One region of the Streptomyces sclerotialus genome, then DNA from elsewhere that is predicted to be linked to it. Evidence: riboswitches for the same ligand, from Rfam matches in the RefSeq annotation. Region 1 holds a riboswitch; each other region holds the start of a gene.
What was found. Region 1 has a riboswitch for cobalamin ahead of AAC944_RS31480 (ABC transporter ATP-binding protein). Riboswitches for the same ligand answer to the same signal wherever they lie in the genome.

Region 1 (7,607 bases):
GCGGGAGAGGAGGAACGCGTCGAACTTGCCCGCCAGGGCGTCCGACTCGATGTTGGCGTACTCGCGGATCTCCAGCTTCACCTTGAAGCCGGCCTTGCGGAGCTGCTGCTGGAGCGTCGCGGCGACCTCGGGCAGCTCGGCCCGGTCGGTGAACGTACCGATGGTGATCGTCTTCCCGGGTGCGGCACCGGCCGCCGTCCGCTTCACCGGCGTCCGCAGACCGTCGGCCCAGGGGAGCGCGGGGCCGAGCAGTCCCTCGGCGACATCGGCCCGGCCCTCGTACACGCCCTTGACGATCGACTTCGCGTCGATCGCTTCCCGGACCGCCGCCCGCGCCGAGGCGTCCTCGAAGGCGCCCTTCCCGGTGTTGAGGTACAGCGTGTTGGTGCGCGGCATCGGCACCTCGGTGATCAGGTCCTGGTCGAGCACCGCGGCCTGCGAGACCGGCACCGCTTCCACGATGTCGGCCTCGCCGCTGCGCAGCGCCGCGGCCCGCGCCGTGCCGTCGGGTACGAAGGTCACGTCGATGCCCGGGGCCTGGGCCTTGCGACCCCAGTAGCCGTCGTAACGGTCGAGGGTCGCCGAGGAGGTGCCGTGGACGTCGGTGAGCTCGAAGGGGCCGGTGCCCGCGCCGACCGGGTCCACCGTCTTCTTCCCGTACGCCCTGGCCGCGAGGACCGACAGCTGCGGCGAGCTGAGGCGCTGCGGGACGAGCGGGTCCTCCTCGGCGGTGGTGACGACGACCGAGTCGCCCCGGGTCTTCGCGGTGAGCTCGACGCCGTCGAGGATGCGGGGCTTGGGGGAAGCGGTCGCGGCCCTGGTCAGGGAGCGGACGACGGCCTCGGGCGTGAGCCGGGTGCCGTCGTGGAAGGTGACGCCGTCCCGGATGGTGAACGTCCAACTGCGGCCGTCGCGCCGCCAGTCGGTGGCCAGCGCGGGCTTCGCGTTCCCGTCCGCGTCCAGCTTCACCAGCGTCTCGGCCGTGGACCAGCGGGAGAGCTTGAAGGCGTCGTCGGAGAGCGGGGAGAGGCCCGAACGCGGCGGCTGCATCATCGCCACGCGTATCCGTTCACCTTCGGAGGACGTGCCACCGGGACCGGACGACGCCGAGAAGCAGCCGGTGAGCAGTACGGAGGCCACGGCTAGGGACAGGAGGCGGGCGGGCAGGCGCACGGAACTCTCCGGTAAAGGGACGGTCAAGAGGAGACGGGAAAAGGTAACACGATGACAATCGTTTTCAATAGTTCCCGTTCTCCGGACCGCGGCCGAAGCGCCTGCACACCGCGAATCCGGCGGCGGCGAGCAGCAGGTACGCCGGTACGAGCAGGACCGCGTCCGGCGTCATGAGCTCCGCCGACCAGCCCGCGCCCCGCGCGTCGCCCTCCAGCAGGAGGCGATTGACGCTCAGGAACGTCAGGTGGGCCCCGATGGCGGCCCAGAGCGGGGACCGGCGCACGGCCGTACGGGCCGCGACGAGGGTCAGCCCGAAGACCGCCAGCAGGATCAGGTAGTCGGCCGGGGGCTGCCCGTCGGGCGCGAAGCCGATCGGCTGCGGAGCCCGGCCGAGCAGCCGGGCCGTCCCGGCTTCCACGACCGTCGACGCCGCCGGCACCAGCAGGAACACCGCCGTGGTGCCCAGTGCGGTGACCGTGCCGCCGAAGCGCTCGCGCAGGGCGGTCCAGGTGTGGCCGCGCAGCGTCGTCTCCTCCGGCAGCGCTTCGAGCAGCAGGGCGACCACCGCGTTGGAGACGAGGAACCCGGCGAGGGTGCCGAGGTCCGGACTCGACCAGCGCAGCATCCCGCCCGCCGTGGCCGCGCCGAGTACGAGTGCCGCCGCTGCCGCCGTCACGCCGACGCCCGTCAGGAACGCCCGTACGCTCGCGCCGGGGCCGCCGAAACCGAGCGGAGCCGCCGCGCGGCGCCGGTGCACGGCGACGACGACCGGCACGGCGAGCACACTGACGAGTGCGGCCGGGATCAGGCGCGCCGCCAGGCCCGAGGCACCGACGCGGTCGGCGACGGCCGTGCCCAGGGTCGTACCGCATCCCAGCGCGACGGCCATGACCAGACCACCGGCCAGGGCCCGGCCCACCGCCGCCGTACGCGACGTGGTGGGGGCGGGGCGGGGAAGGTCCGCCGTCCGTCGTTCTCTGATCGTCCCGCTCCGCCGCATACCTGCCCGGACCTCGCGTTCGTACCTCGTGTCGCCGACTCGTACCTCTGGCATCGTCGCCGTCGGCACCGCCTCCGACCTCCTGCTCAGGAGGGAAAGCCGGCTACATCCTTCGGTCTACGCGGGCGGGAGCTCCCACCTCCGGTCGCCGGCCGGTGCCGTGAAGTGCCTGTGGTAGCTGCGTGGGCCAGTCGTACCTTGCATGCGCATGTGCACATGTATGGGTCAGGGAATCCGGTGCGAATCCGGAACTGACGCGCAGCGGTGAGGGTGACGGGCGGGGCATCGGCCACTGGACGGCGCACGCGGTCCGGGAAGGCGTCCCGTCCGGGTGACCCCGAGTCCGAAGACCTGCTGGCGGCCTCCGGTGCGTGCCGCGCCGGGGGGAACACCGCAGACCGGGCTTCGCCAGTGCTCGCCCCGGACTCCGGCACCGTCACCCTCGACGGCCGCCGGCTGGGTGACACGGGCCGCCGGACGGTCGCCCGGCGCGTCGCCGTGGTCGACCAACAGGCCGAAACCCGGAGCGCGTTGACGGTACTGGACGTCGTACGCCTGGGCCGCGTCCCGCACCGCAGCGCATGGACGCCGGCGTCGGCGGCGGACGAGGAGGCCGTCCGTACCGCACTGGCCCGAACCGGCATGGCCGACAAGGCACACCGGCACTGGCACACCCTCTCCGGCGGCGAACGCCGGCGGGCCCAGATCGCCCGCGCCCTCGCCCAGGAGCCGCGTGAACTGCTGCTGGACGAGCCGACCAACCACCTGGACATCCGGCACCAGCTCGACCTGCTGAACCTGATCGCCGGCCTCCGCCTCACCAGCATCATCGCGCTGCACGACCTGAACCTGGCGGCGATGTACTGCGATCAGCTCGTGGTCCTCAAGGAGGGCCGGGTGGTGGCCGGCGGCACCCCGCAGGAGGTGCTGACCGAGACGATGGTCGCGGGCGTGTACGGGGTACGCGCGCGCATCACCCGGTCCGGGCCCGAGGACCGGCCCCACATCCGCTTCCTGCACACGCACACGTCCGCCCCCGCTCACCCGCCTGCCTCCGGGACGGGCCGGGGGCGGTGACCGGGAAGGCCGCTGGAACGCCGATCGCCACGCAGCACGGCTGCTCCCCGCGACACGGGGTACGCGGGCGCCATGAACAGCAGTGGGATCGCGGTCGGTACGTGTTCGTGGACGGACCAGGCGCTGGTACGCAGCGGCTGGTATCCGCGGGGACGCCGGGACGCGGAAGGCAGGCTGCGGTACTACGCCGAGCGGTTCCCCGTCGTGGAGGTCGACGCCACGTACTACGCACTGCCCAGCGCGCGGAACAGCGCACTGTGGGCGGAGCGCACACCGGACGGCTTCCGCTTCGACGTGAAGGCGTTCTCCCTGCTCACCGGGCACCCCACTGCACCGCACGCGCTCCCGCCCGGCCTACGGCCGGCACGCGAGCGGCCGGGCGCCGCGCGGGGCACCGACCCGGCGCTGCTCGACGAGGTCTGGGACCGGTTCGGACAGGGGCTGGAGCCGCTGCGCCGGGCCGGCCGCCTCGGCACGCTCCTCTTCCAGTTCCCGCCGTGGTGCGCGCCCGGCAGCCGGTGGGAGACGTTCCTCACCGCATGCCGGCAGCGGACCGAAGGGTGGCCCGTGGCCGTCGAGTTCCGTCACCCGGCCTGGTGGCAGGGGGACCAGGCGGAGCGGACGACGGCGCTTCTCGCGGAGCTGGGCATGGCGGCCGTGGCCGTGGACATGACCCGGACGCTCCCCCGTTCCGTCCCGCCGGTCACCCCGGTGACCTCTGCGCACACGGCGGTGGTCCGCTTCCACGGCCGCAGCGCCTCGTGGGGCAGCGGCAGCAAGGAGGACCGCTTCCGCTACGCCTACGCACCGTCGGAGCTGGCGGAGTGGGTACCGCGCATCCACGACATGGCCGCGCGGACCGACCGGGTCCACGTCCTCTTCAACAACTGCTGCGGGGACGCGGCGGTACGCGCGGCGGAACACATGCAGCACCTACTGGCCGGCGCCGGCCACCGCGGCTGAACACCACACCGCGGCCGGCCCCGCCGCCGTCAGCCGAGCGCGTCGAGCAGCTCGCGCTCGCGCGCCGCGCTGAGCCCGGCCCGGCGCGCGCGGTCCAGGCCCTGCTCCCGCTCCCAGCGCAACGTGTCGGCCAGCAGCTCCGCCGGGGGCCGGTGGCGCAGCCCCGCGGCACGCGCCGCGGCGCCGCTGCGCGCCGACCACCCCTGCCAGCCCGGCTCGACCAGCCACATCGGCAGCGACTCGGCCCCCATGTACTCGGCCACGCCCTGCGCGAGCAGCCAGGCCGAGTCCGCGGTGACCACGGGGCCGGTGTGGCCGCCGACGGCGCGGGACAGCTCGATCCACTCCGCGAACGGCACGACCGGCCCGACGGCGTCGTACGTCCCGGCGCGTCCCGCCTCCGAGGCGTCGAGCACCCAGGCCGCGAGGTCCCGCACGTCGACCGCCTGGGTCGGCATGTCCGGTACGTCGGGCACCAGCATCGGCCCCAGCGGATCGCGCGCGGCCCTGGCCACCCAGTAGCCGGAACGCCCGCTGTGGTCCCCGGGTCCTCCGATGAGACCGGCGCGCACCACGAGGAGACGGTCGCCCACGGCAGCGGCCGACGCCTCCTCGCAGGCGGCCTTCGCCTCGCCGTACGACTCACGGCCGGCCTCGCTCCGGCCGGTGGGAGCGAGGAGGGGAGCGGACTCGTCGGCACCCACGGTGGCGTGCGAGGCGTACGCGCTGATGGACGAGACGTAGACCCAGTGCCGGGCCCTGCCGCCCAGTGCGTCGAGCGCCCCGCGGACGAACCCGGGCTGCCACGACACCTCGACGACCGCGTCCCAGTCACGGCCGGCCAGCGGCGCGTACGCCGCCGGGTCGCGCCGGTCGGCGCACACCAGCACCGCGCCGTCCGCCACCCCTCCGCTCTCGCCTCGCGCGAGGCACGTCACCTGATGGCCGCGCCCGATCGCCTGTCGCGACAGCTCCCGCCCCAGCCAAGCCGTCCCACCCAGCACCAAGATCTCCATTGCGCCACCCAAGCACCGCCCGCCCGTTCCCCGAACGCGGTTCGCTGTCAGCGGAGTTCACAGTGACGGTGCCGCGCGGCGGTGCCCCGCCTCCGCCGCGATTGGGCTTTCGACCGGACCATAGCGTAGGGTTGCATTCACCGACGCGGGGTGGAGCAGCTCGGTAGCTCGCTGGGCTCATAACCCAGAGGTCGCAGGTTCAAATCCTGTCCCCGCTACTCATCGCAGCCGGCCCCTCGACACTCGTCGAGGGGCCGGCTGCTTTCGGTGTCACCGAGGTGTCATCGAGGTGTGGCGTTCAGGCCGCCTCGCCGGCCGCGCTCGGCCGGCGGACGGTGTGCCGGCCGGGTGCGGCCGGCGCCGGGCGGCCGCGGCGTACCAGGAGTCGGTACGCCGCTGACCGGACCCGGATCGTGAGCAGGCGTGCCGTCCTCACGCCGCGGCACGCTCGCCACGGCTCTCGCCGATGCGGTCGGCGATCTGGCGGCAGGTGCGGGAGATGATGCGGGAGACGTGCATCTGGGACAGGCCCAGCCGCTCGGCTATCCGGCTCTGCGTCATGTCGCGGAAGAACCGCAGGTAGAGGATCTCCTTTTCGCGCTCGGGGAGTTTGGTGAGGTACGGCTTGACCGCTTCCCGGGCGACGACCAGGTCGAAGCCGGCCTCCGGGGTGCCGAGGGTGTCGGCGAGCGAGCAGCCGTCGTCGCTGTTCTGCAGCTCCGCGTCCAGGGACAGGGGACTGAAGCTGTTCAGGGCCTGCGAACCGAGCAGCACGTCCTCGACGGGCATGCCGGTGTGCTCGGCGATCTGCTCGGGGGTAGGGCCGTGGTCGTCGATGCTGCTGGTGAGTTCCTGACGGGCGGCGCGTACGCGGTTGCGCAGTTCCTGGACCCGGCGGGGCACGTGCACACCCCACATGTGGTCCCGGAAGTGGCGCTTGATCTCGCCGATCACGGTGGGTACGGCGAAGCTCTCGAAGGCGTTGCCGTGCGCGGGGTCGTAGCGGTCGACCGCCTTGACCAGCCCCATGGCGGCCACCTGCTGCAAGTCCTCCAGGTTCTCACCGCGGTTGCGGAAGCGGAGTGCGAGGCGCTCCGCCATCGGCAGCCAGGCACTGATCACCCGGCCGCGGAGCTCCTGCCGCTCGGGGCCGTCCGGCAGGGCGACCAGGCGGCGGAAGTCCTCGGCGGTGTCGGGAGCGTCGTCGTGCGGGTGCCGGCCGCGGCGCTGGGGAGCGGCCGGCGTCACCGCCCGCGCACTCCGGCGCTGCCGCTTGATGCCGCGGGGCTTGTTCGGCGGCCGGTTCGGGGCCTGGTCGGCGCGTCGCCGCGCGGCCCGTGCTTCCGTGCCGCCCTGCGGTGCCACCGCTCCGTCCGACGCCTGCTCCGCCGCGCCGGCGAGCTGACGGTCATCGATCTGAACTGTGTTCTGCGTCTTCACGAGCATGGTCCGGGCTCCTGGGTCAGCAAGTCGTTCTTCAGGACACTTCATTCACCCGTGGGAGCGTGGCCAGGCAGGCTCGCCGGGCGGAAGTCACACTGCTCCCACGGGGCGTGCCTACGGGCCGAAGCACGTAGTCCCTGCTGCCCCCGGCCTGCCCCGGCAAACAACCCGCTGAAAATTTTTCGCCGGGCGTCCGGTGTCCGTGCTGAACGGCCTTGCGGGAGCTCTTTCCCGCGTCTCGGATCGGCCGCTCCGCTGAATTCGCGAGACGGTCCGGTTCGCCCCTGTTACCGTAGGAGCGTGAGATTCTTCTACTTCCTGTGACGGAACACGCGGCCGCCCGCTCCTCGTGAAGTGACCGAGGCAGCAGGCCGCTTGCTGTGTCCACGGCCCGCTTCGCCGGCCTTCCGTCCTCATCACAGGAGGACCGCTCCCCGCCGCCCGGCGGGTGGAGTGTGTCCTGATCCGGAGAATCATGAACACCCGCACCCTTCCCGCGCGTGCCCGCGCACAGCTCACCGCTTCCGACGTCCGCCTCGTCCGCGGCGGCCGTCCCGTCCTCACCGGTGTCGACATGACCGTCTCCCCCGGCTCGCGCTGGGGCGTCGTCGGCGAGAACGGCTGCGGCAAGTCGACCCTGCTGCACGTCCTCGCCGGCGCCCTGACCCCGGACGCCGGTTCCGTCCGGCGCGTCGGCACGCTGGGCAGCGCCGAACAGGAGATGGACGCCGACGAGGACCGTACGGTCGGCGACGTCATCGACGGGCATCTCGCCGACGCGCGTGCCGCACTGGCCGCCCTCGACGAGAGCGCGGTGGCGCTCGCCGAGGGGCGCGCGGACGCGGACGCGTCGTACCAGGCCGCCCTGGAGGCGGCCGAGGCACTGGAGGCGTGGGACGCCGACCGGCGCGTGACGGTCGCGCTCGACGCGCTCG
Region 2 (7,607 bases), 6.5 Mb from region 1:
GGCGGCGAGCGCCTCCTCGACGCGGGCCCGTGCCTCGGCATCGGACAGGCCGAGGTTCAGCGCCCCGAACGACACGTCCTGGGCGACGGAAGCGGCGAACAGCTGGTCGTCCGGGTCCTGCACCACCAGCTGGACGGTCGTCCGCAGCCGGGTGAGCCCCTTGCGGTCGTAACCGACCGGCTGCCCGTCGACGGTCAACCGGCCGGTGCGCGGCCGCAGTCCACCGCTGAGCAGCCGCATCAGCGTGGTCTTGCCGCTGCCGTTGCGGCCGAGCAGCGCCAGCGCACGGCCCTCGGGCACCTCGAAGTCGAGATCGCTGAGTACGAGCGGGCCGTCCTCGTACGCGTAGGACGCGCCCCGCAGGGCGACCGGTACGGGGGCGCTCATGACAGCGGCCTTTCCAGGACGAAGGTGAGGGCGGCCAGGCCCGCGAGGAGTGCGGCGCTGACTGCCGTGAAGCGGACGGAGACCCGGGCCTCGGGCACCAGTACGCGCAGGGTGCCGTCGTAACCGCGCCCGGCGAGCCCGGTCTGGAGACGTGCCGCCCGGTCGAAGGCCCGCACGAAAGCGGTGGCGCCGAGGCCGCCCAGCGAGCGCCACGTGGCGGCCCGCGTGGTGTGCCCGAGCCGGGCGGCCTGGGCCTCCCGGATACGGCGTACGGAGTCCAGGAGCAGGAAGCTCATGCGGTACGTCACCAGGGCGACGTCCACGACCGCTGCGGGCACCCCGGCCTTCACCAGTCGCGGCAGCAGATCGGACATCGGGGTGGTGAAGGCGAACAGGAGCACGCCGAGGGAGGCGGCCGACGTACGCAGCAGCAGGCCTCCGGCGCGGGCCGGGCCGCCGTCGGCCAGGGTGACGAACCCGTCGGGCCCGCCGATCTGGACGAGCAGGGTCAGCGCACCGGTCACGCAGAAGCCCAGCGGCACCCGGTAGGCACGCCACAGCCGGCGGACGGGCACGCCCGCCGGGCCCAGCAGTACGCCGAGCGCCGTCAGCAGCACCAGGGCCGCGCCCGGCCACGGTGGCAGCGAGATCGCGAGGACGGTCAGACCCAGCCCGAGTACGGCCTTGTCCACGGGATGGCGGCGGCGCCAGCGGCTGCTGTGCGCCGTCGCGTCGATCGGCAGCACGGGGCTCAGGCCCCTTCGTCGTCGGACGCGTCCGGGGCGCCCTCGGGACGCGTGGCGTCCTGGCCGGCGACCGTGGCGTCCCGCCGGGCCAGTGCCCGCGACTCGCCCTGGCGGCGGCCCTTGCGCAGGCCGAAGTAGTAGGCGAGGACACCCGCGCCGAGGGCCGCCTGGAGGGCGAAGAGCGCGGACTCGATCTCGCCGGACGGCGGTTCGTACAGCGGTGAGAACCACGGCTCGTAGTCCGGCTCGATCTCGGTGATCGCCGTTTCCGCCTCGGCGTCGGCGCCCGTGAACGGCTCCTTCTTGTGGTCACCGAGGCCGAGGGCCAGGGGCAGTACGGCGAGTGCGGCCACGGCGAGCAGCAGCAGTGCGTTGATCTTGGTGTTCCGCTTCATCGGGCCACCTCCTCGACCCCGGCCTGGTTCTGCTTGCCGGTCAGCAGCACGCCCAGCCGGGTGAGTTCCCCCTTGCTGGACTGCACCAGCAGGCGCATCACCAGCACGGTGAGCAGCCCCTCGCTCACCGCGAGCGGGATCTGGGTGACGGCGAAGATGGCGCCGAACTTGCCGAGCGCTCCCAGGAATCCGCTGCCCGGGTCGGGGAACGCGAGCGCCAGCTGAACGCTGGTGACGCAGTAGGTGGACAGGTCGGCGACGAAAGCGCCGAAGAACACCGTGACCATCAGCGGTACGTCGTACCGCCGCAGCAGCCGGTAGACGGCGTAACCGGCCCAGGGGCCGACGATCGCCATGGAGAAGACGTTGGCACCCAGGGTGGTCAGGCCGCCGTGCGCGAGCAGCAGCGCCTGGAAGAGCAGGGTGATGGTGCCGAGCACCGCCATGATCGGGGGCCGGAACAGGATGGCGCCCAGCCCGGTACCGGTGGGATGGGAGCAGCTGCCCGTCACCGAGGGCAGCTTCAGCGCGGACAGGACGAACGTGAAGGCTCCCGACGCACCGAGCAGCAGCGTGCTCTCGGGATGTGCTCTGACTTCACGGGTGAGGGAGCGGACTCCGTGGACGACGAACGGCGCGGACGCGACGCCCCAGGCGACGGCGTGCGCCGGAGGCAGGAAACCCTCGGCAATGTGCATGGCTCAGCAGACCCTCTCCAGCACCTCGTGGATGGTTGACGCGCCTTGGCCGGTCTCCTGGCTTACGGGTACCACCGCCCGTGCTCCGCCTTCCCGGGTCCGAGGACCCAGTGGCTGCCCGCGAGGGCCGGAGCCGGACTTCCCGATCACAGTGGCGAGGGCCGCACCGGCATCACACCGGAATTCCCGTTCACCAAGGCGTGGTGACAGTAATGCCCACATGAGGGCGGTGACAAGCGGTCACGGTCGGGAGCGCGGTCCTCGCGTCCCCGGCCGGAAGGCGTCGTACCGGTATGCGTGGTGGGTCAGCGGGCCAGGGCGGCCCGGGACACCGCGAGGGCCTGCTCGGCGTAGCCGCGGCCGAAGAGCACCGCGTGCACCAGCAAGGGGAACAGCTGGTGCAGGCCGATGCGGTCGGCCCAGCCGTCGGCCAGCGGCGCCGCTTCCTGGTAGCCCGCCAGGACCCGGTCCAGGCCGGGGCAGCCGAACAGGTGCAGCATGGCCAGGTCGGTCTCGCGGTGACCGCCGTGCGCGGCCGGGTCGATCAGCCAGGCGTGGCCGTCGGCACCCCAAAGCACGTTGCCGTTCCACAGGTCGCCGTGGAGGCGGGCGGGCGGCTCCGCCGGGCCCGCCAGTTCGGGCAGCCGGTCCACCACTTGCTCGATCACGGTGGCCTCGGCGGGGCGTACCGTGCCGTCGTCGACCGCTCGGCGCAGGTAGGGCAGCACCCGGTGCTCGCCGTACCAGAGTGGCCAGTCGGTGCCGGGGACGTTGCGCATGGGCGCCAGTCCGATGGTGGCGTCCCGCGGGCCATCGGGGGGCGGGGCGCCGAACGCGGGCGCGCCGGCGGCGTGCAGGGCGGCCAGCTCCCGGCCGAGCGCGGCCGCTGCCGCTGCGCTCGGCCGGCCGGACGCCACGTGGTCGGTCACCAGCCAGCGCCCCTCCTGGCCGTGCACCGCCGGGACGCGGACCGCGTCGGCCCCGGCCAGCCAGCGCAGCCCGGCGGCCTCGGCCCGCACCGCGCCGGCGCCGTCACCGCGCTTGACCATCACCGTCCGTCCGCCGTCGAGCGTGACCTCGGCGAGCGCGGAGGACACCCGCCGCTCGCCCGCCACCGGCCGCCCGGTGAGCCGGGCCGCCACGGCTCCCGGGCCCTCACCACCCGCGGTCATGCGTCGTCCAGACGCTCGCGCACCCAGGCGAGCAGGCCGGGCACGGCAGCTTCGATCATGGCCAGCACCTCGTCGAATCCCTCCGGGCCGCCGTAGTACGGGTCGGGCACTTCCAGCCCGCCGGACGCCTGCGGGTCGAAGGACCGCAGCAGCCGGACCCGGGACGGCTCCGGCACCAGCCGGCGCAGCGCCTTCTCATGGCTCCGGTCCATCGCCAGGAACAGGTTCGGCGTCCAGATGCTCGGCACCGACCTGGGCCGCGACGTGCCGGGTCGGGTAGCCGTGCCGGGCCAGCACCTCGCCGGCCCGTTCGTCGACGGGTTCACCGGCGTGCCAGGGACCGATGCCGGCGCTGCTGACCCGTACCGCGCCGTCCAGCCCCGCCCGGCGCAGATGCTCGGCGAAGACCAGCGCGGCCGAGGGGGACCGGCAGATGTTGCCGCTGCAGACGAAACAGATATGCACGGACCCCAGCGTACGGCCGCCGCCCCCGGTGCCACCGTACGTCGCCGATCACCGGAGCCGGGATGTCGCAGGTCACGCGGACGCCCCGGACACGCCCTAGGCTGCCACCCGGCAGCGGACTCGACACGACCCAGGAGCGCACCTCATGACCGGACCCGTCCGGAACCTCCCGTACCCCGACGCCCTCGGACCGGACGAGGCACCCGCGCCGCACGCACTGCTCGCGCCCCTGACCGGGCTGCTGGGCACCTGGACCGGGCGGGGGAGCGGCGGGTATCCGACGCTCGCCGAGGACTTCGCGTACGCGCAGGAGGTCACCTTCAGCCACGACGGCCGGCCCTTCCTCCACTACGAGGCCCGGGCCTGGCTGCTCGACGGCGACGGCGCGCCGCTGCGCCCCGCGGCCCGGGAGAGCGGCTGGTGGCGGCTGCAGCCCGAGGGGCGGGTGGAGGCACTGATCACTCAGCCCACCGGGATCACGGAGATCCTGGTGGGCCGGGCGGGCGACGGCACGGTCGACCTCGCCACCCATCAGGTGGCGCTCACACCCACCGCCAAAGAGGTCAGCGCCACCCGCCGCCGCTACACGCTGACCGGCGAGGACACGCTCGACTTCGGCCACGACCTCGCGGCGGTCGGGCAGCCGCTGCAACACCACCTCTCGGCGCGGCTGCGGCGGGTGGACCGCGGCTGACTAGGCGCGCGTGCCGCTGCCCGCGAGGGCCAGTTCGCGGGCCTCTTCCCGTGACTCCACCGCGGGCGCCGAGCCGGGCAGCGGCCGGCCGGCGGATTCCGCCGCGAACCAGCAGGCGACGGCACCGATGGCGCCGGCGGCCATGAGGTAGTAGCCGGGCACATTGATGTCCCCGGTGCCTTCCACCAGCAGCGCGTTGAAGAAGGCCGTGGTGCCGCCGAAGAGCGAGACGGAGATGTTGAAGGCGATCGAGAGGCCGCCGTAACGGATTTCGGTGGGGAAGAGCGCGGGCAGCGTGGACGGGATGGTGCTGTTGAAGCAGAGCAGCATCAGCGACATCAGCGCCAGGCCGAGGAAGACGGACAGCAGGGTGTTCTGCTGGATCAGCAAAACCGACGGCACGCCGAGCACGATCAGCATCGCGCAGCCGAAGTACATCACCGGCTTGCGGCCGATGCGGTCCGAGAGCCGGCCGACGAAGGTGATGAGCACCATGCCCAGCGCCAGGACGGCGATTTCCAGGAGCTGCGCCCAGGTGGCGTTCACCGCGGGCGCGAACTTGCCGATGTACTCCAGCATGTACGTGGTGAGCATGTAATTGGTGACGTTGAAGACGAGCACCAGGCCCATGCAGATCAGCATCGGCCGCCAGTAATTGGAGAAGATCTTCCGGATTTCCTTGAGGGTCTGGTTGCCCTCGCGCCCCTTGGTCTCCGCGACGGCGGCCTGGAACGCGGGGGTGTCCTCCAGCTTCAGGCGGAGGTAGAGCCCGATGATGCCGATCGGCCCGGAGATCAGGAACGGAATGCGCCAGCCCCAGGAGAGCAGATCCTCATGGGACATCACGCCGGGGAGCTGGATGACCAGGCCGGCCACGCCACCGAGCAGATAACCGGTCAGCGTGCCGAACTCCAGCCAGCTGCCGAGGAATCCGCGCTTCTTGTCGGGGGCGTACTCGGAGATGAAGGTCATCGCCCCGCCGTATTCGCCGCCGGTGGAGAAGCCCTGGACGAGGCGGGCGAGCAGCATCAGCAGGGGAGCGGCGGCGCCCCAGGTCTCGTAGCTGGGGATGAAGGCGATGGCGAAGGTGCCGATGGCCATCATGATGACGGTGAGGGAGAGCACCTTGGTGCGGCCGATGCGGTCGCCGAGCGGGCCGAAGAACATGCCGCCGAGCGGGCGGACCAGAAAGGCGACGGCGAACAGGCCCAGAGTGCCGATGGTGCCGACCGTCTCACCGGCACCGGCGAAGAAGACCGCGGTGAGAACCGGAGTCAGGTTGGCGAAGACACCGAAGTCGAACCACTCGGTGATGTTCCCTACCGCCGCGGCGCCGATCGCCCGTCTCGTCACTTTGGGGTCGGTGACCGTTATCTCCTCAGCCGTGAGCGGCTTCCGGCTCGCCGTTTCGGTACCGGCATGTGCGGCCTGCACAAAAAACTCCTCGAACATCGCTCCCGGCGGGCACCACCGGGAGCGCACTTCAGCGCGGCGCGGTCGGGGAAGGACGACCGGCCGCCGCTGCGTACTCTTCACAGCCCATGGCCACGGATCGTTGTCCGTGGCGGAGGGGCGGGCTTTCACTTCACTCGGACAAGGACAAGCTTTCTCTTCGTGGTGGGGACGGTGCGGTCGACTTCGGCGACCGCGGCACTCGTCAGGAGGACGAGGACGGCGGCGACGGACGTCACCAGAGAAGTCGCCGTGGTGAGGGAGAACGGGAGGGTGAGCAGCCCGACGGCGACGGCCGGCAGCCCGGAGCCCAGGTAGAAGGAGAGATAGAGGGCACCGGTGACGGCGCCGCGGTCCTTCCCGGGCGCCCGCGCATCGACCGCGGCGGCCGCCCCGGCATAGGCGAGCCCGTGCCCGGCGCCCGCCACCACGGCCGCGACCAGGGTGAGCGGGGTCGACCTGCCCGCGGTGAGCGACAGCAGGGACAGGCTCACCAGGAGGGCTCCGAGGCCGACGAGCTGCGCGGAGCGTGCGCTGATCCGTCCGACCAGCGGCTGGGTGAGGGCGGAACAGAGCAGTACGGAGCCCAGGATGCAGCCGATGACCGCCATGTTGTGCCGGCCGGACCGTGCCAGCAGGGCCGGGATGATCGCGAGGAACAGGCCGGCCGTCGTCCAGGCGAGGAAGCCGACCGCCGAGGCGGTGGCGAACAGTGCCCGCATTCCCTTGGGTATGCGCGGCATCGTGGGGCTCCGGCGCGGTACGCGTGCGCCCTCGGCAGCGGTCGGCACGAGGGCGGAGACCGCGTACCAGGCGATCGCCAGCAGCACGAGGTGCAGGACGAAGGGCATCACGTACGGGGCCGGAGCGTACTGGGCGAAGAAGCCGCCGGCGGCCGCGCCGAGGGCCGTGCCCGCCACGAAAGCGATGCCGGCGAGCACGGCACCCCGCCGGGCGCCGCGCCCTTCCGTCTCCTCGCTGACGAGCGCGGCGGCAGCGCCGGTGGTCACCCCGAGGGCCAGCCCCTGTGCGGCACGCCCGGCGACCAGCCACTCGACGCCCGGTGCGAGCATGAAGCAGACCGAGCCCAGCGCTGCCGTCACGAGCCCCGCGCGCAGTGCAGGGCGTGCCCCGAAGGCATCCGAGACGGGGCTGAGCAGGAGCAGCGCGGGAGCGCTGACGAGCGCGAAGACGGCGTACACCAGCGTCATGGTCAGGTCGTCAGCGCGGAAGGCGTGCTGATAGCCGGGGTACAGCGAGCTGGGCAGATAGGCCCCGAAGGTGAGCGCGGCCAGCACGTAGAGCCCCGTCGCCGCCTGGCGTCTACGCGACGGGTGCGGGCCTGCGAGGGCACTCCGAGGGTGGCGCGTGGAGGAACTGATGGGCAACACGCCCGCAGCGTGACATTAATGATCAGTGGGCACAATCGTACGGTTTTGAAGATGACCGTGCAAAATGTTTGCATGATCGATCCCAAGCTCAAGATGCTGCAGATGGTCGACCACTACGGCGGCGTCACGGCCGCCGCGGAGGCCATGCGCTACACCCCGTCGGCGGTCTCCTACCAGCTGCGCCAGCTGGCCGAGCAGCTCGGCGTG
Region 3 (7,607 bases), 4.4 Mb from region 1:
GGGCGACGTCGCCGGGGAACAGGCGGTCCGTGCGCTCGGGTGTGGCCGAGGCGAGGATGCCCCGGACCATGGACTCGCGGCTGCGCGGCCAGTCGGCCGGATCGCAGACGTACGGTTCGCGGGTGTCGACCGCGACGAGATGGCGGGCCTGCGCGGGGCGCCGGATCCGGGCCTTGACGGGCTGGGGCGCGCAGATCGTCCGCACGGCTTCCTCCAGGAACCCGGGCGGTACGCCGGGGAACTCGCGGGCGATGGTCTCGGCCAGGTCCGTGGCCTTGTCGCGCTCGATCGCCAGCAGCGTCGTCATCGGCAGGAACAGCGCGAGGCGCAGGCAGGCCAGCGCGTACCGGTCGATGTCGTAGCCGGTGCGGTCGCGCGGGGCGACGAAGCAGGGGTGGGCGAGGGACTGCCGGGGCCGGTCGGCGGCGTCCGTGGCGGCCTCGAAGTCCAGCAGGGTGACGCTCTGTTCGTCGGGCGCGACCATGACGTTGAACATGTGCAGGTCGTTGAGGACCAGGCCACGGCGGTGCACCGCGGTGACGGCCTGCTCGACGGCCGCGTGCATGCCCACCGCCCACTCGGTGTAGGAGGTCAGCTCCTCCGGGTCGGGGTCGGCGGTCAGCAGCGGGTGGCGCTCGGCCATGCAAGCGTTCAGCGGCTTGCCCGGGATGTTGTCCACGACCAGGAAGCGGTGCTCGCCGACGGTGAACCAGTCGCGCACCTCCGGGGCCACGTCGAGGCCCGACAGCCGCTGCAGCGCCGCGCGTTCGCGCTCCAGCCGGGTGACCGCGTCGGCGCCGTCGGCGGCAAGCCCGGCGTGCGGCCTGGCCTCCTTCAGGACCACCCGCTCCCCGGTCGTCCGGTCCCGGCCGACGTAGACGCCGCCCCCGTTGGAGAAGTGCAGCGCCGATTCGACGGCGTACGGCAGGTCGGCGACGGTGGTAGCGTTGCGCGCCTCCAGGTGCGGGGCCAGGAAGTCCGGCAGCCGCACCCACTCGGGCGGCCGGAAGGCGGGCTCGTGGCGGTCGGGGACCAGCCGGCCCTCGGCGTTCTCGATGGCGGGCACCAGCGCCCCGGTGCCGTCGACGCAGTACCGCCGCGCGAACCCGCCGTACCGCACGTACAGCGGGCCGTCGTGCCACCGCAGGTCGCTGAGGATGGAGGGGCCCGGCTCGCCGTCCAGCAATGAGCCCAGCTCCTCCAGAATGCGATGGCATTCCGCCTCGTCCAGCGGGTAAATGGTGGCAAATTTGCCGCTCGACGCCCGGTCCGCGTATTTGGAATTCCGCAGCCGCAGCGGTCGCGGACCCGGCACGAATTTGAACGGTACGGCCCGGGAGACGCAGTAGTCCCACACCTTGGAGGCAATCTTCTCCGCATTGTCCGGGCAGGCCGACACATGTACCTTCCACCCCTGGGCCGGCCTGCCCGGACGCGGGTTCCCCTCGCTGTCCACGGGATTCACGTGGAGCCAGTCCCCGGAGAGGAAACAACGCCACCCTTCGGGGACCGCGCGCTGCGCCGCTTCGTACACCGCACTGTCGTCAGCTGCGGCACCTTCCCCGACGGACAAACGGTCCGGGGTTTCATAGAAATACCTGTCAGCCAGGCAGTACACCTCGTACCGCTTGTCCATCGTCTCCCCCCTCGGCGGCGTGGAGAAGAGATTTCCACGTGCAAGGGGGAGTGGACAGTCACAGACGTCATGAGGTCACCGTGAGGAACGCATGAGTAACTCTAAGTACGAACCAGCTGGTCGCACGCACGTTCGCCTGGCGTTACTCCTCCGGCGGGAAGAGTGCTTCCCCGGAGACGGCCTCCGTAATCAGGATCGCCTCGACCGGACAGCTTTCGGCCGCCACCAGCACCGCCTCCCCGGCGTCCACCTCGCCCTTCACCGGGTGGGACTGCCACGCGGAATCCAGCCGGAACCCCTCCGGCGCCGTGCTCGCGCACAACCCCCGCCGGGAGGTGGATCATCTTGTGGTCCAGGTACGCGCCGTACCCTTCGGGGCCGGGCTCCCGCCCGATGCCACTGTTCTTGCAGCCGCCGAACGGCCCGAGCGTGTCCAGGCCGAAGGTGTTCACGGAGTACGTGCCGGTCCGCACCCGGCGCGCCACCTCGATGCCGCGCTCGACGTCCGCCGTCCACACCGGCCCCGACAGCCCGTGGTCGGAGTCGTCGGCGATCCGTACCGCCTCCGCCTCGTCCTCGTACGGCAGCAGACAGATCACCGGCCCGAAGATCTCCTCGCGGGCGGCCCCTACGGCTCGCGCACCATCGCCCTCTCCGAGGCCGAGACCCATCTGCGGCGGCTGGTGAAGCGGGGGCCGGCCGAGCCGGTGCCGGGCACGGACCCGGTGGCGTACCGGGCGGTGTGAGGCGGACGCCGTCCGAGCCGTGTGGAGCGGGCTCCTTCCGGACGCCTGGCGTACGGGCCGCCGTACCCGTCCCGTACGTGCCGCGGACCGGCCGCTACCCGCCGGTTAAAGTGTTGCGACAAGTTCATTCGTGCCCGACCGGGGGAAGCCGGTGGAAAACCGGCGCTGACCCGCAGCCGTGAGCCCTGGCGCGCAGCAGCGCGCCGGAGTGAGCCGGAACACCCGGCGGGGCACACCCAAGGCTCCCGCGTACCGTACGGCCGCCCTCCCTCGGCCACCCGGCGCGCGGCACCGTCGAGGTATACGGAGCTGAGCCCGGTGCCACCGCGCCCGCGCACGCCGCGGACGTGGTGCGGCGGAGCGCGGCTGCGTGACCTCCCACCTCGCGCACCCCGCGAACCGACCGAGAGGCACCGACCCCATGGCCATCACGGCCCGCTCCCTCGCCGCCCCGGCGCGCCGCTGCGCCGCGGCCCTGGCCGCCGCCGTGCTGTGCGCGGCCGCTGCCCCCGCCGCGTTCGCCGACACCCCGGCGCCCAGCGCTTCCCCGAAGCTCCCGAAGGGCCTGTACGGCAGCACGGACCCGAAGTACGACGGCGTCTGGCGCCAGTCGCTGGCGCTGCTGGCCCAGGACACCGCGGGCGTGCGCCCGGCGGACCGGGCCGTGGACTGGCTCGCGGGGCAGCAGTGCGCCGACGGCGCGTTCACCGCGTACCGCGCCGACGAGAAGCAGGACTGCGACGCGAAGACGATGCGGGACACCAACCAGACGGCCGCCGCCGTCCAGGCGCTGGCCGCGGTCGGCGGGCACGCCGACACGGTACGCAAGGGCGTCTCCTGGCTGAAGTCCGCGCAGAACGACGACGGCGGCTGGGGCTCGGCGGCCGGCGCCCCGAGCGACGCCAACTCCACCTCGATCGTGATCGGCGCGCTGACCGCCACCGGCACGAAGGCCTCGGCGCTGCCCGAGAAGGACGGCACGTCGCCGTACGACGCGCTGCTCACCTTCCGGCTCGGCTGCGACGTGAAGGAGGCGGACCGCGGCGCGTTCGCGTTCCAGCCCAAGGACGGGAAGCTCACCGCCAACGCGGACGCGACGGCGGCCGCGGTGACCGGGGCCGTGGGGAAGGGCTTCGTCGTCGAGCCGGGCGGGCACGCCGCGAAGAAGACCTCCTGCGAGGAGGCGGCCGAGGACGCCCAGGGCGCCGCGAACTCAGGCGCCGACCACCTCGTCTCCGTCATGGACGCGCACGGCCACCACCTGATGTCCGCCATGCCCGGCGCCGAGGACCAGCCGGACGTCGGCACCACCGCCGACGCCGTGGTCGCACTGGCGGCCGCCGGCCGGCCGGACGACGCGAAGCAGCCGCTGGAGTGGCTCCGCGGGCACTCCGCCGCCTGGGCGAAGCAGAGCGGCCCCGCCGCGTACGCGCAGCTGATCCTCGCCGCGCACGCCACCGGCGCCGACCCGCGCGACTTCGGCGGCACGGACCTCGTGGCCAAGCTGAACGCGACCGGACCGAAGCCCGCCTCCGACGGGTCCGCTTCGCAGGCGGACGAGAAGGACGCCGAGCAGGACGGCGGCGGCATCTCGGTGTGGTGGGTCGTGCTCGTCGGCCTGGCGGCGGGCGCGGGCATCGGCTTCCTGCTGAGCGGCCGCAGGAAGCAGAACCAGCTGTGAGGAACGCCGTACGGTTCGCGCGCGGCGCCGGCGCCCTGGTCCTGGCCGGTACGGCCACGGGCCTGGCCGCCGCGCCCGCGCACGCCGAGGAGTACCGCTACTGGTCCTTCTGGACGGCGGACGCCACGGCACACGGGAAGAGCGGCTGGTCGTACGCCACCGAAGGGCCCTCCACAGCGCGCCCCGAGGACGGCTCCACGGCCGGCTTCCGCTTCACGGTCAGCGCCGATTCCGCGCGCGCCGCGGCCCCGCGTCCGGCGGTCGACTTCGACGCGGTCTGCGGCGGGACGAAGGCCGCCGAGGGCCGCAAGCGGGTCGCGGTCGTCGTCGACTTCGGGACGAAGGCGGACGCCCCGAAGGGCGGGACGCCGCCCGCGGCCCGGACGGAGTGCGCGCGGGTGCCCGAGGACGCCAGCGCCGGAGAGGCCCTCGCCGCGGTCGCCGCACCGCTGCGGTACGACTCCGGTGCGCTGCTGTGCGCGATCGCCGGCTACCCGGAGAAGGGCTGCGCCGAGCAGGCCGGCGGGCCGGCGGAGGAGTCCGCCGACGCGGCCTCGCCCGGCGACGGCGCGACCGGCGACGGCGCGACCGACGGGGACACCGGTGCCGGCGGGCCGTCCACCGGCCTGATCGGCGGCATCGCCGCGGTCGCCGCCCTCGGCGCCGCCGCGGTGTGGCAGGCCCGGCGCCGGCGCCGATGACCGCCCCCGACCGGCTGCGTGCACCCCTCGCCGCCCGGGGGCGCGCGCTGCACGCCGGGGCGTGGTGGCTGTGGGCGCTGGGCCTGGCGACGGCCGCGTCCCGCACCACCAACCCGCTCCTCCTCGGGCTGCTCATCGGCGTCGCCGGGTACGTCGTCGCGGCCCGCCGCACCGACGCGCCCTGGGCCCGTTCCTACGGCGCCTTCGTCAAGCTCGGCCTGGTCGTGCTCGCCATCCGGCTGGCCTTCGCCTTCGTGCTCGGCTCGCCCGTGCCCGGTACGCACGTCCTGGTCACGCTCCCCGAACTGCCGCTGCCCGACTGGGCCCGGGGCGTCCGGATCGGCGGCCGGGTCACCGCCGAAGGCATGGTCTTCGCGCTGTACGACGGGCTGAAGCTGGCCACGCTGCTGATCTACGTGGGCGCCGCCAACGCGCTCGCCAACCCGGCCCGGCTGCTCAAGTCCCTGCCCGGCGCGCTCTACGAAGCGGGCGTCGCCGTCGTCGTCGCGATGACCTTCGCCCCGAACCTGGTCGCCGACGTCCAGCGGCTGCGCGCCGCACGCCGGCTGCGCGGCCGCCCCGACCGCGGCCTCAAGGCACTGCTCCAGGTCGGACTGCCGGTACTGGAAGGCGCACTGGAGCGCTCGGTGGCGCTCGCGGCGGCCATGGACGCCCGCGGATACGGCCGTACCGCACAGGTGCCGCGCGCCGTCCGGCACACCACCACCGCACTCACCCTCGGCGGCCTCCTCGGCATCTGCGCCGGTACGTACGGGCTGCTCGCGGCCCAGGGCGCCGGTTACGGACTGCCGGTGCTGGCCGCCGGGCTCGCCGCCGCGCTCGCCGGGCTGTGGCTCGGCGGCCGGCGCTCGGTCCGCACCCGCTACCGGCCCGACCGCTGGGGACCGCGCGCCTGGCTGGTCGCGGGCTCCGGCGTGGCGGTGGCCGCGCTGATGATCTGGGCGAGCGGGTACGCGTCCACGGCCCTGCACCCGCCGGCCGTACCGCTGACCGCACCGGCGCTCCCCCTCTGGCCGGCCCTGTCGGTCCTGGTGGGCCTGGTACCGGCGTTCGTCGCCCCGGTACCGGCGAACCCGCCGACGAAGCCCGCGAAGCAGCGCCCTCAGCACCCGAAGGACCCGAAGGAGACGACGACGTGATCCGGTTCGAGCAGGTGTCGGTGACCTACGCGGACGCCGGTACGCCCGCCGTCCAGGGGATCGACCTGACCGTCCCCGAGGGCGAACTCTGCCTCCTCGTCGGCCCCTCCGGCGTCGGCAAGTCGACCGTCCTGAACGCCGTCTCCGGCCTCGTACCGCACTTCACCGGCGGCACCCTGCACGGCCGGGTCACCGTCGACGGCCGCGACACCCGCACCCACCGGCCACGTGAACTGGCCGACGTGGTGGGCACGGTGGGCCAGGACCCGCTCTCCCACTTCGTCACCGACACCGTCGAGGACGAGCTGGCGTACGGCATGGAGTCGCTCGGCCTCGCCCCCGACGTGATGCGCCGCCGCGTCGAGGAGACCCTCGACCTCCTCGGCCTCGCCGCCCTCCGCGACCGCGCCATCACCACCCTCTCCGGCGGCCAGCAGCAGCGCGTCGCCATCGGTTCCGTCCTCACCACCCATCCGAAGGTGCTGGTGCTGGACGAGCCGACCTCGGCCCTGGACCCGGCCGCCGCCGAAGAGGTACTGGCCGTGCTCCAGCGGCTGGTCCACGACCTCGGCACGACGGTCCTGCTGGCCGAACACCGGCTGGAACGCGTCGTCCAGTACGCGGACCAGGTCATCCTGCTGCCGGCGCCCGGCGCCGCACCCGTCATCGGCGACCCCGCCGAGATCATGGCGGTCTCCCCGGTTCACCCGCCGGTCGTCGCCCTCGGCCGGGCGGCGGGCTGGTCACCGCTGCCGCTGACCGTGCGGGACGCCCGCCGCAAGGCCGGCGCGCTGCGCGAGCGGCTGGCCGGGCGGTCCCCGGCGTCCCCGGGCGCGGCCGCCGGAGCGCCGCCCTCGGCCGGAGCCGCCGCCGCGCCGGTCGCCGAGGCCGCCGGGCTGTCCGTACGCCGCGGCCGCATCGACGCACTGCACCGCGTCGGCCTGGCCGTACGCCCCGGCGAGACCGTCGCCCTGATGGGCCGCAACGGCGCGGGCAAGTCCACCCTGCTCAACACGCTGGTCGGCAGGCACGAGCCGGCCGCGGGCTCGGTACGGGTGGGCGACGCCGTGCCGCACCGCACCGGCCCGCGCGAGCTGCTCCGCCGGGTCGGCCTGGTACCGCAGGAACCGCGTGACCTGCTCTACGCGGACACCGTCGCCGCCGAGTGCGCGGCAGCGGACTCCGACGCGGGTGCCGCGCCCGGCAGCTGCCGCGCCCTGGTCACCCGGCTGCTGCCCGACGTACCGGACGGCACCCACCCCCGCGACCTCTCCGAAGGCCAGCGCCTCGCCCTCGCGCTCGCGATCATCCTCACCGCCCGGCCACCACTGCTCCTGCTGGACGAGCCGACCCGCGGCCTGGACTACGCGGCCAAGGCCCGGCTGGTGACCGTGCTGCGCGGGCTCGCCGCCGAGGGCCACGCCATCGTCCTGGCCACCCACGACGTGGAACTGGCGGCGGAGCTCGCCCACCGCGTCGTCATCCTCGCCGACGGCGAGATCGTCGCGGACGGCCCGACCGCCGAGGTCGTGGTCTCCTCCCCGTCCTTCGCGCCGCAGGTCTCCAAGGTCCTCGCCCCGCTGCCCTGGCTCACCGTCCCGCAGGTCACCCACGCGCTGGCCGCAGCGGAGCACACGGCATGAGCGGGGAAGAACCCGGCATGAGCGGCGGGGAGCACGGCAT
Region 4 (7,607 bases), 350 kb from region 1:
GCGCGCCTGGGCGACGCGGAGTCGATCAGCGCGTACGACATCGAGAACCTGGAGCTCGGCAAGCGGATCGTCTACGACGTGCAGGCGAACTGGAAGCTGATCATCGAGAACTTCATGGAGTGCTACCACTGCGCGACGATCCACCCCGAACTCACCGAGGTACTGCCGGAGTTCGCCGACGGCTTCGCGGCGCAGTACTACGTGGGGCACGGCGCGGAGTTCGGCGAGGACGTCCAGGGCTTCACCGTCGACGGCTCGGAGGGCCTGGACCGCATTCCGGGTGTCTCCGAGGACCAGGACCGCCGGTACTACGCGATCACGGTGCGGCCGCAGGTGTTCATCAACCTCGTCCCCGACCACGTCATCTTCCACAGGATGTACCCGGTGGCGGCCGACCGTACGATCGTGGAGTGCGACTGGCTGTACCTGCCGCACGTCGTGGCGTCCGGCAAGGACGTCAGCCGCTCCGTCGAGCTGTTCGACCGGGTCAACCGGCAGGACTTCGACGCCTGCGAGCGCTGCCAGCCGGCGATGAGCTCGCGCCTGTACGCCAAGGGCGGCGTCCTGGTGCCGAGCGAACACCACATCGGCGAGTTCCACGAATGGGTCCAGGGCCGTCTCGGCACCGCCTGACCCCGGACCGCACCGGGACATATACCGGCAATACCGTCAATACCGGCACACGCCAGTACCGATACCGAGCGGCCGGCGGGGAGACGCCCCCGCCGGCCGCTTCGGCGCGTCACGCCGGCGGTGTCGCTCGGCGCGGGGCAGATGTCACTCGGCCTTGGCGGCTGTCTGCTTGTGCAGCTGGCGGAGGAAGGTCACCTGGCCGCCGTTCTTCTTGGCCGGCACCTTCACGAGCTGCTCGGAGACGTTCGTGAAGCTCATCCTGTTGGTCTTCTTCTTCGGCCCCTCCAGCACCGCCTCGATCTTCGGGGTGATGCCGATCGTGCTGCCCTCCGACAGCGTCTTGTGCTGGAAGAAACGCGTCCCGAAGAAGGCCAGCGCGCCGCCGTCCTTCGTACGCAGCGCCATCGCCGGGAACTTGTAGGCCTGGTCGATGGTGTCGATGCGCTGGCCCGGCTGCTTGGCGACGGCCGCGCGGTCCTGCCGCACGCGGTCGGTGGCCGGTCCGGGTGCGAAGATGTCGCCTTCGCCGGTCTTGAGGTAGTTCGCGTAGGCCGCGCTCAGCTTGCCCGGGGCGATCGTCAGGCCGGCGGCCCCCGCGTCGGCCGGTACCGCCTCGGCGTAGCCGTCCTTGTCCGTGGCGAACTCCGGCAGTTTCGCGGGCGTCGGCAGGAGGTAAGCGGCCTTCCACTTGTCCTGCGGGCTGTTGCGGGTGAAGGTGAGGAGCCAGCGGGCGTTCCTGCGGTTGCTGAGCGCATCGGCCATGAAGAACTTCGGCCAGCCCGCCATCTTCGGAATGATGAACTTCGGATCACGCAGTTCCAGCGGACCGAAGGGGGCGTTGGTCCGGCGCTCGACCTTGATGACGGCCTCGTCGATGTCCTGCAGCGGGCCCGTTTCGTACGTGGCGGTCGCCGCCGGGTCGTCGGCCGTGTTCGCCTTGTTGTACCCGGCGACGAACTGCTCCAGGGCCTTCTGTGCCTCGCCCTTGGCCGGGACGGCCGGGATGACCGCCAGCTCACCGTGCACCGTCATGCATCCGCTGAGCGTGAGCAGTGCCGCGCTCGCGGTGATCACCGCGACGGGCACCCGGAACGGCGACCTGCGTGTCATGGGGCTAGGGCTCCTTCTGGGCGACCGGGGCGGCGTCGTGTGGCCGCCGGGGTGGCTCGATTCAGCGTAACCCTACCGATGCGCAGCGAGGGGCGCGTGGGCGGGGATCCGCTCACCGGGGCCGCCCGGGCGTCCGTAGCCGGCGGCCGACAAGGTGATCATCGGCCGTTCTCCCTCAATGCGGGCTCATCGGGCGCTTTCCCTGCGCATTCCGCGAAGGCGGCAGACGCGACCTCAGCCCAGGCGGAAGCGCAGTCGGCAGATGACGCACGAACGGTCACCGTGCGGGGACCGCCCGGACGCGCTGGTCAGGACGGACATACGGGTGCTCCTCCGGCATGCCGAGGGCCGGCATGCCGAGGACCGGCATGGCGGGGTGCGCCGGGGGCGGCGTACGGCTTCGCCGTCGCGTCCGAGGACGCCGGCACGTCGGCGCCGGGGCCGGGCCCGGGGCACTCGTCGGTGCCCCGGACCCGTGTGTGCTTTGTGTGCCCTGCGGCAGGGCGCCCGCGGTCAGCGCGTGAGCAGTTCCGCGCGGACGGTGTGCGCCGCGGCGACCAGGTTCTCCAGCGCGGCGCGGGTCTCGGGCCAGCCGCGGGTCTTCAGGCCGCAGTCGGGTTTGACCCACAGCCGTTCGGCGGGGATGGCCTGAAGGCCGGTACGGAGCAGGCCGGCCGCCTCCTCCGCGCTCGGTACGCGCGGGGAGTGGATGTCGTACACGCCCGGGCCGGCCTCGCGCGGGTAACCGTGGGCGGCCAGTTCGCGGGCGACCTGCATGTGGGAGCGGGCGGCCTCCAGGCTGATGACGTCCGCGTCGAGGTCGTCGATGGCCTGGACGACGTCGCCGAACTCGGCGTAGCACATGTGGGTGTGGATCTGGGTCTCCGGACGCACGCCGGACGTGCTGAGCCGGAACGCCTCCGTGGCCCACGCCAGGTACGCCGGGCGGTCGGCGGCGCGCAGCGGCAGCGTCTCGCGCAGCGCCGGCTCGTCCACCTGGATGACGGAAACGCCTGCCGCCTCCAGGTCGTTCACCTCGTCGCGCAGGGCGAGGGCGACCTGCCGGGCGGTGTCGCCCAGGGGCTGGTCGTCGCGGACGAAGGACCAGGCGAGCATGGTGACGGGGCCGGTGAGCATGCCCTTGACGGGCCGGTCGGTCAGCGATTGGGCGTACGTCGTCCAGCGCGCGGTCATCGGCTCGGCGCGGGAGATGTCACCGGCCAGGATCGGCGGGCGGACGTAGCGGGTGCCGTAGGACTGCACCCAGCCGTGCTGCGTGGCGAGGTACCCCGTCAGCTGCTCGGCGAAGTACTGCACCATGTCGTTGCGTTCTGCCTCGCCGTGCACCAGGACGTCCAGCCCGGCCTTCTCCTGGAAGGAGATGACCTCCTGGATCTCGGCCTTGATGCGCTCCTCGTACCCGGCCGTGTCGATCCTGCCTGCCCGCAGATCGGCGCGGGCGGTGCGCAGTTCGCCGGTCTGCGGGAAGGAGCCGATGGTCGTGGTGGGCAGCAGCGGCAGGCGGAGGTGGGCACGCTGGGCCGCGGCCCGGTTGTCGTACGGCTGCGAGCGGCGGGTGTCGGCCTCGGTGACGGCGGCGGTACGGGCGCGGACGGCCGGGTCGCGGGTGAGGGGGGAGTGGGCACGGGTGGCCAGGTCGGCGCGGTTCGCGGCGAGTTCGGCGGCGATGGTGTCGGTGCCGTGCGCGAGGCCCTTGGCGAGGGTGACGATCTCGGCGGTCTTCTGGCGGGCGAAGGCCAGCCACCGCAGGATCTGCGGGTCGATGTCCCGCTCGGGGGCCGTGTCGAGCGGGACGTGCAGCAGGGAGCAGGAGGCGGACACGTCGACGCGGTCGGCGAGGCCGAGGAGGGTGCCGAGCGTGGCGAGGGCGTTCTCCAGGTCGCCCACCCAGACGTTGCGGCCGTTGACGACACCGGCGACCAGGCGCTTCCCGGGCAGTCCGCCGACGGCGGCGAGCGCGTCGAGGTTGGCGGCTGCGGCCTCCGTGAAGTCCAGCGCCAGGCCCTCGACCGGCGCCTTCGCGAGTACCGGCAGGGCGTTGCCGAGCCGGTCGAAGTAGGAGGCGACGAGCAGCCGGGGCCGGTCGGTGAGGGCGCCGAGGTCGCGGAAGGCGCGTTCGGCGGCGTTCAGCTCGGCCGGCGTGCGGTCCTGGACGAGGGCGGGTTCGTCCAGCTGTACCCACTCGGCGCCGGCGGCACGCAGGTCGGCGAGGACCTCGGCGTAGACCGGGAGCAGCCGGTCCAGCAGCGTCAGCGGGTCGAAGTCCGGGGCCACGCCCGGGGCGGGCTTGGCGAGCAGGAGGTAGGTGACGGGGCCGACCAGGACCGGCCGGGCCGGGAGGCCCAGGGCCACGGCCTCCTTGAGCTCGGTGACCTGCTTGGCGGAGTCAGCGGTGAACACCGTGTCCGGGCCCAGCTCCGGGACCAGGTAGTGGTAGTTGGTGTCGAACCACTTGGTCATCTCCAGCGGTGCGACGTCCTGGGTGCCGCGCGCCATGGCGAAGTAGCCGTCCAGGGCGTCCGCCGCGACGGCTTCCCGGTGGCGGTCGGGGATCGCACCCACCATGACGGTGGTGTCCAGCACGTGGTCGTAGTACGAGAAGTCGCCGGTGGGGACCTCGTGGATGCCGGCCCCGGCGAGCTGCTGCCAGTTGGTGCGGCGCAGTCCGGCGGCGGTGCCGCGGAGGACGTCGGCGGTCACCCGGCCCTTCCAGTAGCCCTCGACGGCCTTCTTCAGTTCGCGGTTCCGGCCCTGGCGGGGGTAGCCGTACACGGTGGCCCGTGCTGCCGCGGCTGCGGACTTCGCTGTCACGGAGATCTCCTTCGCGAGATGAATCCCTGAGATCCCGGCAACGGGACGAGAGCGCGAAGGGTGACGGACCAGGCGGTCCGGCCTCGCGCGGCAATGCGCGGCCAGCCGCCTGGTATGCACGCCGACCCGCCCTCGGGGTCACCGGGATGTCCGCGCACGAGTCGTCCGTGCACGGGCAGTGGCAGGTCTTCGGACTCGCGAGCACGTCCTCATCGGTACCGACGAGGACACCTACTGGCCGTCGCTTCCCAGGCCCTTCGGGCCCAGTGCGTATGACGGCGGTCGTTCCCGCTCACCGCTGCGGGGCAGTCCCGGATTCCCACCGGGTTCCCTCTTACGACGCCTCCCGCCTGGCGGACGGGGCGAACCAGCTGCACGGGTCACCCTAAGGGACCGGTCAGCGGCGCGGCGGGTCCCGTCCGGCATTCGGAGGGTGAGCTGGAACACGCCCCAGTCAGGAGTACGGCATGACCCATGACTCCCCGCCGCCGTCGCCGCCATCGTGTCGCCGCCGCCGTCGTCGCCATCGCCCCCTTCGCCGCGGTGCTGCCGCTCGACCACTGCCTCGGCGGCCGTTCCGACACACGCCGTATCCCCGAGCTCTACGACCGGTCCCGGGTGCTGGACCGGGGCTTCGTGGCGTGGGTCGGCGGCGCTGCCGCGTCGGTGCCCTTCTGGCGGTCCGACCTCTACACGGGACCGTTCGCGAAGGCGTTCCCGGAAGCCGGCGACCTTGAGGGCGTTCGTCGCCGCCGGTGCGGGCTCGCTCATCTACCTGCTGACGTACCGGCTCAAGCCGCTCTGGACGAGGGACACGGCCGACGCCCCGGACCGGACACCGAGTGCTCCCGACCGCTCCGAGGCAGTGGCAGGCCGGCGGCACCGACGGGGAGCAGGGTCCGGCGACGTCTGTACTCCCGGGCGTCGCCTCGGGCCGTCCCGGCCGGTCACGCGAAGCGGGCGCAGCCTCTCACCGTCCGGGGCGAAGGGTGAGCCGTACGCCCTCGGCGAGCCGGTAGGGACGGGTGGCCACGACGGCTCCGAGGAGCCGGCGGAGCCGGCTCACCTCCGCCCGCACCGTGACGAGGTGGCCGGGATCGCCGAACATCGACCGGCTCAGCGCGGCCGCGGTCAGGCCGGCCGGGCCCGCCGCGTGCAGCAGGGACAGGATCTCGGCGTGGCGCCTGGTGATGCTCCGGCACCAGGCGGTGTCGCCGGAACTCGCCCGCAGTACCGGCGTCCCGGACAGGTCGAGATCGAGCAGCACGGTGCGGCCGCTGCCCACCGGGCGGACCAGCCAGCCGTCGGCCAGCTTCTCCGGCAGCCAGGCGCCGAGCCCGGGTACGGCGACGGCCTGGCCGGCCCGCGGTGCGGCGATCCGGTCGCCCACGGCGACGCCCGCACGGTGCGCGACCCAGCCGTCGTCGTCCACGACCAGGGCCGGGCCCGTGCCCCCGGCCAGCAGCGGTTCGGCCAGCTGCCGCAGCGCGGCCAGCCGTTCCTGGTGCGACCGCCACAGCTCCGCCTCGGCCAGCCGTGTCGCCGTCTCGACCAGCACGCCGACCGCGGGGTGCAGGGACAGCGCCGGGCCGCTGATGTCGATGACTCCGAGCACCTCACCGGTGCGCGGGTCGTGGACCGGATGAGCACTGCAGTACCAAGCGTGCTGGCCCTGTTCGAAGTGCTCGCCGGCGAGGAGCTCGACCGGCGCGGCCTCGGCCAGCGCGGTGCCGATCGCGTTCGTGCCGACCTTGGCCTCGGTCCAGTCCGCGCCTTCGGTGAACCCGAGTGCGTCGGCCCGGCGGCGGACCGCGGCAGCGCCCGCCCGCCACAGGACGGCGCCGTCGGCATCGGTCACCACGAGCATCATGGTCGCCGCGTCCGAGGTGGCGGTGAACATACCGGCGATGCGGTCGACGACGTCGCGCAACGGTGAGGCGGACCGCCGCCGCGCGACCTCGTCCGCCGCGAAGAAGTCGCGCTCGTTGACGCGGTCCGCGATCAGGCCGAGCTGCCGCATCCGCGACCAGGAGTGGGAGACGATGTCGCGCGGACGTACCGGCGGGCGGGTGCCGGCCATGACCGCTTCGTGCATCCGGACCAGGTCCCGGGCGTGGATCGGGAGGCTCCGGCCGGGTGGGACGGCGCCGTGCACGCGTACCACCTCCCGGCCTGGCGCACCGTCGCGTCGGCCGGTTCAGGATAGGAGCCGGCCGGGGCGACCGCCACGGTCCTGCACGTGTGCAATTCGGCGCAACCCTTGCCGCCGGACCCCCGGACACAGTGTGATCGGCGCTACAGCATGGATGCCGGTCGGAGGGAGTTCCGATGACACAGACGCTGGACGCGGTGCAGCAGGACCGTTCACCTCAGGCGCGGGTGGACGACTGGCTCGCCCGCTTCGAGTCCGCACTCGCGGCTCGGGACGTGGCGGCAGCGGCCGCGCTGTTCGCCACCGACAGCTACTGGCGGGACCTGGTGGCCTTCACCTGGAACATCAAGACCGTGGAGGGGCGGGCCGGCGTCGCGGACCTGCTCACCGGCTGCCTCGCCACCACCGAGCCGTCCGGGTTCCGCACCACCGAGCCCCCGGCGGAGGCCGGTGGCGTCACCGAGGCGTGGATCGAGTTCGAGACCGCGGTGGGGCGGGGGAAGGGCCATCTGCGGCTGACGGACGAGGGCGCGTGGACGCTGCTGACCAGCCTTCGCGAGCTCAAGGACTTCCCCGAACCGCGGGGCGACCTGCGGCCCAAGGGCACGCGGCACGGCGCGATCGCCGACCGCCGCTCCTGGGCCGAGGAACGGGAACTGGAGCAGGCACAGCTGGGGTACGACCGGCAGCCGTACGTGGTGGTCATCGGTGGCGGGCAGGGCGGTATCGCGCTCGGTGCCCGGCTGCGCCAGCTCGGCGTGCCGTCCCTGGTCGTGGAGCGCAACGACCGGCCGGGCGACTCCTGGCGCAAGCGGTACAAGAGCCTGTGCCTGCACGACCCCGTCTGGTACGACCACCTTCCCTACCTGCCCTTCCCGGA

Region 2: another riboswitch for cobalamin. It lies ahead of AAC944_RS02875 (energy-coupling factor ABC transporter permease); the one in region 1 lies ahead of AAC944_RS31480 (ABC transporter ATP-binding protein).
Region 3: another riboswitch for cobalamin. It lies ahead of AAC944_RS12075 (SCO2321 family membrane protein); the one in region 1 lies ahead of AAC944_RS31480 (ABC transporter ATP-binding protein).
Region 4: another riboswitch for cobalamin. It lies ahead of metE (5-methyltetrahydropteroyltriglutamate--homocysteine S-methyltransferase); the one in region 1 lies ahead of AAC944_RS31480 (ABC transporter ATP-binding protein).

Annotation. Positions count from the first base shown of each region.
Region 1 is NZ_JBFOHP010000002.1:7,149,189-7,156,795, reverse strand. It holds gene AAC944_RS31490 (ABC transporter substrate-binding protein) at 1-1,173, opposite strand, end outside; gene AAC944_RS31485 (CPBP family glutamic-type intramembrane protease) at 1,238-2,227, opposite strand; cobalamin riboswitch at 2,360-2,532, shown strand; gene AAC944_RS31480 (ABC transporter ATP-binding protein) at 2,585-3,250, shown strand; gene AAC944_RS31475 (DUF72 domain-containing protein) at 3,323-4,213, shown strand; gene AAC944_RS31470 (Rossmann-fold NAD(P)-binding domain-containing protein) at 4,243-5,229, opposite strand; tRNA gene AAC944_RS31465 (tRNA-Met) at 5,374-5,447, shown strand; gene AAC944_RS31460 (SigB/SigF/SigG family RNA polymerase sigma factor) at 5,662-6,477, opposite strand; gene AAC944_RS31455 (ATP-binding cassette domain-containing protein) at 7,148-7,607, shown strand, end outside.
Region 2 is NZ_JBFOHP010000002.1:601,905-609,511, reverse strand. It holds gene AAC944_RS02890 (energy-coupling factor ABC transporter ATP-binding protein) at 1-387, opposite strand, end outside; gene cbiQ (cobalt ECF transporter T component CbiQ) at 384-1,133, opposite strand; gene AAC944_RS02880 (energy-coupling factor ABC transporter substrate-binding protein) at 1,139-1,528, opposite strand; gene AAC944_RS02875 (energy-coupling factor ABC transporter permease) at 1,525-2,226, opposite strand; cobalamin riboswitch at 2,257-2,439, opposite strand; gene AAC944_RS02870 (fructosamine kinase family protein) at 2,532-3,398, opposite strand; partial or broken gene AAC944_RS02865 (low molecular weight protein-tyrosine-phosphatase) at 3,395-3,863, opposite strand; gene AAC944_RS02860 (heme-binding beta-barrel domain-containing protein) at 4,009-4,557, shown strand; gene AAC944_RS02855 (MFS transporter) at 4,558-5,991, opposite strand; gene AAC944_RS02850 (MFS transporter) at 6,138-7,307, opposite strand; gene AAC944_RS02845 (LysR family transcriptional regulator) at 7,473-7,607, shown strand, end outside.
Region 3 is NZ_JBFOHP010000002.1:2,717,174-2,724,780, forward strand. It holds gene lanKC (class III lanthionine synthetase LanKC) at 1-1,636, opposite strand, end outside; partial or broken gene AAC944_RS12065 (aldehyde dehydrogenase family protein) at 1,960-2,262, opposite strand; partial or broken gene AAC944_RS12070 (MBL fold metallo-hydrolase) at 2,263-2,382, shown strand; cobalamin riboswitch at 2,487-2,626, shown strand; gene AAC944_RS12075 (SCO2321 family membrane protein) at 2,804-4,063, shown strand; gene AAC944_RS12080 (SCO2322 family protein) at 4,060-4,764, shown strand; gene AAC944_RS12085 (energy-coupling factor transporter transmembrane component T) at 4,761-5,924, shown strand; gene AAC944_RS12090 (ABC transporter ATP-binding protein) at 5,921-7,567, shown strand.
Region 4 is NZ_JBFOHP010000002.1:6,802,767-6,810,373, forward strand. It holds gene AAC944_RS29935 (aromatic ring-hydroxylating oxygenase subunit alpha) at 1-633, shown strand, start outside; gene AAC944_RS29940 (SCO2278 family lipoprotein) at 778-1,743, opposite strand; gene metE (5-methyltetrahydropteroyltriglutamate--homocysteine S-methyltransferase) at 2,257-4,575, opposite strand; cobalamin riboswitch at 4,739-4,963, opposite strand; gene AAC944_RS29950 (GAF domain-containing protein) at 5,546-6,730, opposite strand; gene AAC944_RS29955 (flavin-containing monooxygenase) at 6,904-7,607, shown strand, end outside.